2 regions of the Oceanobacillus kimchii X50 genome follow, and region 1 is predicted to be linked to the other one. Evidence: a T-box and tRNA genes for the amino acid it is inferred to sense, from the RefSeq annotation. Region 1 holds a T-box; the other holds one or more tRNA genes.

Region 1 (3,431 bases):
AACAGTGGAAAATAAAGATGAAAATGAACATTCAAATGATGATGACCCTGATCGATGGAAGGTCAAGTCACAACCGCTATCAGAGTACTTTCAAAGTATCTCGGAAGTAGAAGCATCACCGGAAGAAGAAGAAGATGATGAGTATGTAGAAGAAACTGATTATGAAGTTAATGATGATCAGGAAGAGAAAGTTCTTGATATTCTCGATAATGAAGAGAGTCCGGAAGATGTAACCTATTTGTCTGATATATTCCGTAATGCAGAAGAAGAACAGTATACAAAAATGCGTCTTTGTATTGTTCAAGAGGATGATACAATAGAAACCATTGCACAGAGGTTTGCTATTAGTCCTTTACAATTAATCAAACATAATCAATTAGAGTCAGATTTTGAAGTGAATCAAGGTCAATTACTGTATATCCCTCCAAAATAAGGAGGTCCTGCGCAAACAAGTTTTGCGTAGGTATACATAAAAAGTCAAGTGTATCGTAAGGGGGGATGATAGGTGGAGATACTAAAAGAAGTACTCGGACATTACAGCATTTATCCTTTAGAAATCGAAAAAGTTTCAAGTCGACTTTTTCGAGTACATGATGGAATGCGGGACTACGCTCTAAAGCGAAGCTATCTTAATGAAAATACCATCGAATCATGGGTTAGTATTTATCATGTTGCTAGCGAAAAAAATATCTCTGAAATCCTACCTGTTTATGTAACGAAAGACGGTTCACTTTATCAAAAACATGAACATTTTTATTATTATTTAACTCCATGGGTTGATATTCCTAGAAACATGGATATTAATTATCAGATCGAGAGTACAATGCAAACACTAGCCTTAATCCACAAAAAAACGAAGCAAACAGAACGCATTCAGATCGATAAAATGAAAAAGGACTTTGAAGGATTCCAATCATTTTGTAGAAATATTCCAGATAGTCTGAAAGAAAATATTGTTCACTTTGAAAGCAGAAGATACATGTCACCTTTTGAATTAATTGCATGTTCTCAGTATAAAGGTGTCGTACACGCTTCTGAGTTACTTCAAAACAAAATGAATGCTATATTTGAACTGGAAGAAGAGAGTGTTTCTTGGTCAAAAAGTTTATGTCATGGAAAATTAGAACCATCACATTGCAGGGGTGGATATTTATTGAATTGGGAAGAAGCAAGTTTTGACCATCCTTCTAGTGATATTGCTAACTATTTTCAACATATTACTGGACATTATGACCAACCAATTGAAGAAATGCAGCAAGCTTTTAAGTTATATCGTAAAACGAATCATCTTACAGTAAAAGAAATGCATTTGTTAACTATAAATTTATTAAATCCCGCTCATTATATACGTGTTGTTCAAAATTATACAGAGCAAAGAACTAAAAAATCCATGTTGGAACAAACGAGAGAACTTCAACAACACTTTAGACGATTACAATTTGGTATGAAATGGGTCGATTTTATACAAGAAGAGTACGAAACGATAAATGTTGATACAAATTAAATCCATTCAAGATAAAAGGCAATTACTAATCCAATTAATAAACCAGTTAAAAGTATATCAAACGTAGTTGGAATCAGTAATGTTCGAACAAGTTGGAATACCATAATGGGTGTTACGGATACTTCAATAATAATAATACACTTTCGTGCCCAAGGCGGAAGTCGAAAACGGTAGAACCTTGCCATAACAAAAAACCTCCTAAAATTATATGAATTGTACCCACCTTTTGGTGGTCTAAAGTATACTATGTATAAATAAGCTTGTTTCGTGCCTATAATAAATAAGAGTTGACGCTACTAGAACTTCCATATAAAATAAAAATACGAATAAGCAAAATAAATGCGAAGATAGGGAGTAGTAAAGAATTAACACTTATAGAGAGGGAAATCTTGAGCTGGAAATTTCCTAAGTACATTGTTCTTGAAGTCGTCCTTGATGCAGTTTCTCTGAAAAAATCAGTAAGAGAGACCGGTATATTGACCGTTATCCAAACATGAGTGTACAAACAGTGACTGGTTTGTAAACAAAGGTGGTACCACGGAAATTATACCCTTTTCGTCCTTTTTTAAGGATGAAAAGGGTTTTTTTGCTTTATTAAAAGGAGGTTTCTAAATGGAACAGGACAAAGGGAACAAGCAATCACTTCCTCCAAAGTATAATCCTAAGGAAGTAGAACAAGGACGCTATCAATTTTGGTTAGATGGAAAGTTTTTTGAAGCAACTGGAGATCCTGATAAGGAGCCATATTCAATCGTTATTCCACCTCCAAATGTAACTGGGCGTTTACATTTAGGGCATGCATGGGATACGTCAATGCAAGATACGATTACACGAATGAAGCGTATGCAAGGATATGATGTATTATGGCTTCCTGGAATGGACCATGCTGGAATTGCCACTCAAGCAAAAGTTGAGGCAAGATTAAAAGAATCAGGCACGAATCGTTATGAATTAGGTCGTGAGAAATTTTTAGAAAAAGCATGGGAATGGAAAGAAGAATACGCTAGTTTTATTCGTTCACAATGGGAAAAACTTGGGCTAGGTCTAGATTACTCAAGAGAACGTTTTACATTAGATAAGGGATTGTCTGATGCGGTTCGAGAAGTGTTTGTTAAGTTATATGAGAAAGGGCTCATTTATCGTGGTGAATATATAATTAACTGGGATCCGTCCACGAAGACAGCTCTATCGGATATTGAAGTAATTTACGAAGAAGTTCAAGGAAAGTTTTATCATATGCGCTACCCAATTAAAGGTAGTGATGAAACTATTGAAATTGCTACAACACGCCCAGAAACGATGCTAGGAGATACAGCAGTTGCTGTTCATCCGAAAGATGAGCGGTATCAGCATCTAATCGGTAAGACAGTTATTTTGCCTATCGTCGGAAGAGAAATAGAAATTGTAGCAGACGATTATGTTGATATGGAACTTGGTTCTGGTGCAGTAAAAATAACACCTGCACATGATCCGAATGATTTTGAAATAGGTAACAGACATCAATTAGAACGTATTCTAGTGATGAATGAAGATGGATCTATGAATGAAAATGCTGGGAAATATCAAGGATTAGATCGTTTTGAATGTCGTAAACAAATCGTAAATGATCTTCAGGAACAAGAAGTATTGTTCGAAATTGAAGAGCGTTCCCATCAGGTAGGCCATTCTGAACGTAGTGGAGCAGTAGTTGAACCTTATCTTTCAACACAGTGGTTTGTTAAAATGGATCCATTATCAAAATCAGCATTAGATATGCAAGCAGATGCCCATCAAAAAGTAAACTTTGTTCCGGATAGATTTGAACGGACTTATTTTAATTGGATGGATAATATTCGCGATTGGTGTATTTCTCGTCAATTATGGTGGGGACATCGAATTCCAGCTTGGTATCATAAAGAAACAAACGAAATATATGTAGGTAAAGAGG
Region 2 (3,431 bases), 810 kb from region 1:
AATTGACGTACCCATTTTTTATATAAAAGTTCTTTCTTTTTACTCTTTGTTCATAGTTTTGAGAATTAGAAATGATAGCCTCTATATTGAGAATTAGACGATTATTTGGATACAGTTCTTTAATCTTCGAAAGTACTGCTCCCCCATACCCTTTTGATCTTTGACTACTATCAATTGCCAAATACAAAACAAATGTCAAATCCTTATTAGTTATTAAATAAGTAAACCCAATAAAGTCATCTTCATCATAAAAACCTATAAAATCAACAAAATCTTTGTCAGCTTTCATTAAAAGAAACCAAAGTGGCAACCTCTCATTCTTCGGAAATGCTTTTATAAATAATCTCTTAAGTTTATTGATATCATTGAAATCTTTTGTTATTTTTTCTAATCTTAATGCCATTATGTATACTCCTCTTATCAGTAATTATACAACTACATTTCATAAAAGTTAACACAAAAAAGAGTGGGATGAAATAGATTTATTAGAAATAGACGCCGTAGGTATATGATACTATTCATTTAATAATATTAACCAAGAAGAACTTAGAAGAAAATACAGACCTTATGGGATCTTATGGTGAATAACCTACTCAGTTAATAGGGTAGGCTCCCCTTTGGATTTGTGTGATAAGAGAAAATGAGCTAAAATGAAATGAGTTTGGGAAAATGTAGAGGAAAAAATAATGGATAATAGTAAAAACAAGCGATTAATAAATATAGCGAACATTTTTACAATTTTTGCTTTTATATATCTAATTTATTCGACTGGTGATATCACATATAGGTATATTGCTTCTATGAATGCTAATCCTCATCTAAACGTAAATCAAATACTCCAATGGAATAGTTTTTTAAGTGAAGTAGCTAATCGTGGTTTTAGGGTATTAGTTTTGTTTGGGATTGGTGCAATACTACGTAGACTTAAAGTTTGAAATTAAGCCCCCCATAGGAGGGCTTTTTCTTTTTTATGATACTTTTACCCAATTGGCAGCTTCATTACTAGATGGAGAAGGAGGAAATTGCTCGCCTTCTTCAACTCTAATTTCAGTATTATCTTGATTAGTTGATCCGCCGTTCACTAAACTTTTAACTTTAAATGTTCCGCTCTCCGGTGCTTTTTCTCCTGTTTTGTAAGTTTGATTGTTAGCCATGTCTCTCCACCTCCTAAATTATTTAGAAAAGCTATGAAACTAACTTTTCTATGTAAAATGTATTCCACTATTTTCTTCAAATAAACTAAAAAAATTAAAATTAGTTCGTACGTCATAATATCTTTAATTATTCATACTTAATTGTTCATGACTATAGAATGATTCCTTCTTGAGGTAGAGTAAAAATTTGAATTTTAAGGGAATTAATATAGCAAAAATTGGGAGAAGATTACATATATGCAAATACCAAGAATAAAAAATTATAAAGAAGGAAATAAACAAGACTTTAGCATATATAGCCAATCACTAGAAGTTTACTTTCAAGAAAAATATAATTTCTTACAATTAATAGGAGATGTATTAGTAGGAATATTTTTCGTTACAGGTAGCATATTAAACTTTTTCGCTATTACAGACTTCTATGGAAATGTTGCATACTTATTAGGAAGTCTATCTCTAACCATTCGACCTTTACTGAAAATACTAAGAAAAACTTGGATTTACAGAAGGAAGTGATATTTCAACAACTATGAATTTTTATGGTCATGCTATCGAAGAAGCAGATAAAATTGCAACAGAAACTAGATAATGCACTTTTAGGAAACAGCAAAAACCAATAAAATATAGGAATTGGTCGGCAAAATGTCGGCATTTTGGATATACAAAGAAGAAAGGCTTTCCTTCATAAAGAAGAGAAAGCCTTTTATATCAATAGTTATTAAGGATGATTCCGATTGGGCTCGAACCAACGACCTCCACCCTGTCAAGGTGGCGCTCTCCCAGCTGAGCTACGGAATCATAAAATATGTAACTACAAAATATTATACCCGCTCTATCTACCTATGACAAGCATTTGTTTCTCCACACCTATTCGTTCACTTTCACCTTTGACTACTGTACAAATACATTTCTCGTGTTATTCATAACTAACATTCTTTAATTCTCCCATATACAAATACTAACTTTTATTTTTTTATACAACTTTCATCAAGTGTTTCTAAAAAGTAGAATTTTTAATACATTTCATCTTCATTATCATAGGACGAAGTCCCGATGAATTTTTTCGAATCAAGTACTGTCAGTAACCTCAAGTCCTATCACTAATTTGAATCAAAATATATAATGGATTGAAAAAGTCTTTTTCTGGGTAAATACAGAAAGTGCTTATAAAATATTTGAACGTGTTCATCTATTCGCAAGCACTCTATTTTTTGTTCTAATTTCAACTTATATCATCATATTAAAAATATCCAAGATCATTTATAAAAATTTCGCATACCGAAATAAATTACTGGATAATAAAGCTTTATCGTCTTATAATAGTAAAAAATTGTTTTTTATCTGAAATTGAAGGTGGATAATTATTGAGAAATGTTTTTTCATTTATAAAACCTTATAAAGTTCCTTCTATTGTAGCATTTCTACTAATGTTGGTTGAGTTAGCTGTAGAATTGCTGCTTCCTTTATTTTTAGGGTTCATGATTAACCAAGGCATTGAGAACCAAGATTTAGGCAATATTGGTTTTTGGGGCGGTATCATGATTGGATTGGCTTTACTTTCACTTGTTTCTGGAATCATTAATTCCTTTATTTCCTCCCATGTCAGTTTTGCATATGGATATGATATTCGTCAAAAACTGTTTGAAAAGATTCAAGATTTCTCTTTCGCCAATTTAAATCAATATCCGACATCTGCCTTAGTAACCAGATTCACTAATGACATCCGCCAAATTCAAAATACGATTTTTATGGCATTACGTATTATGGCGAAAGCTCCACTTACTGTAATTGGTGGAGTTATCATGGCTTTTATTGTAAATGCACAATTAGCAGCGATATTCTTAGTAACCGTTCCCCTGCTTGTTATCTTCTTATTATTTGTTTTGAAGATTACGAGTAAGTTATTTACGAAAGTCCAAGGGAATGTAGATAACGTAAATAGAGTCATGCAGGAAAACCTTGCTGGAATGCGATTAATTAAAGCATTTTCACGCAGAGGCTTTGAAGAGGATAGATTTGGAATTGCGAATACTGAGCTAGCTGATGCAACCAAGAAAACATTTCGTATTATTGAATCCACAGGTCCTATACTTCTACTTGTAATGAATGTGAGCTTAATTTTCATTATATGGTTTGGGAATGCACAAACTATTGCGGGTCAAGCTAATGTCGGTGAAGTAGTGACGATGGTAAATTATGCACTAAGAGTATCAATGGCAATTTCTATGTTCTCTTTCATTATAATGGCGATTTCACGAACGAAAGCATCTGCAAATC

The links. A T-box is a leader RNA that pairs with one kind of tRNA and senses whether it is charged. The one in region 1 lies ahead of C794_RS10935 (valine--tRNA ligase), so its partner is inferred to be a tRNA-Val.
Region 2: it encodes a tRNA-Val, which carries the amino acid that the T-box ahead of C794_RS10935 (valine--tRNA ligase) is inferred to sense. The anticodon was not compared.

The regions. Positions count from the first base shown of each region.
Region 1 is NZ_CM001792.1:2,074,573-2,078,003, reverse strand. It holds gene spoVID (stage VI sporulation protein D) at 1-433, shown strand, start outside; gene ysxE (spore coat protein YsxE) at 506-1,504, shown strand; gene C794_RS10940 (hypothetical protein) at 1,501-1,689, opposite strand; T-box leader at 1,840-2,070, shown strand; gene C794_RS10935 (valine--tRNA ligase) at 2,117-3,431, shown strand, end outside.
Region 2 is NZ_CM001792.1:1,266,934-1,270,364, reverse strand. It holds gene C794_RS06760 (GNAT family N-acetyltransferase) at 1-403, opposite strand, end outside; gene C794_RS06750 (YjzC family protein) at 969-1,154, opposite strand; gene C794_RS06745 (YrhK family protein) at 1,392-1,670, shown strand; tRNA gene C794_RS06740 (tRNA-Val) at 1,880-1,952, opposite strand; gene C794_RS06735 (ABC transporter ATP-binding protein) at 2,519-3,431, shown strand, end outside.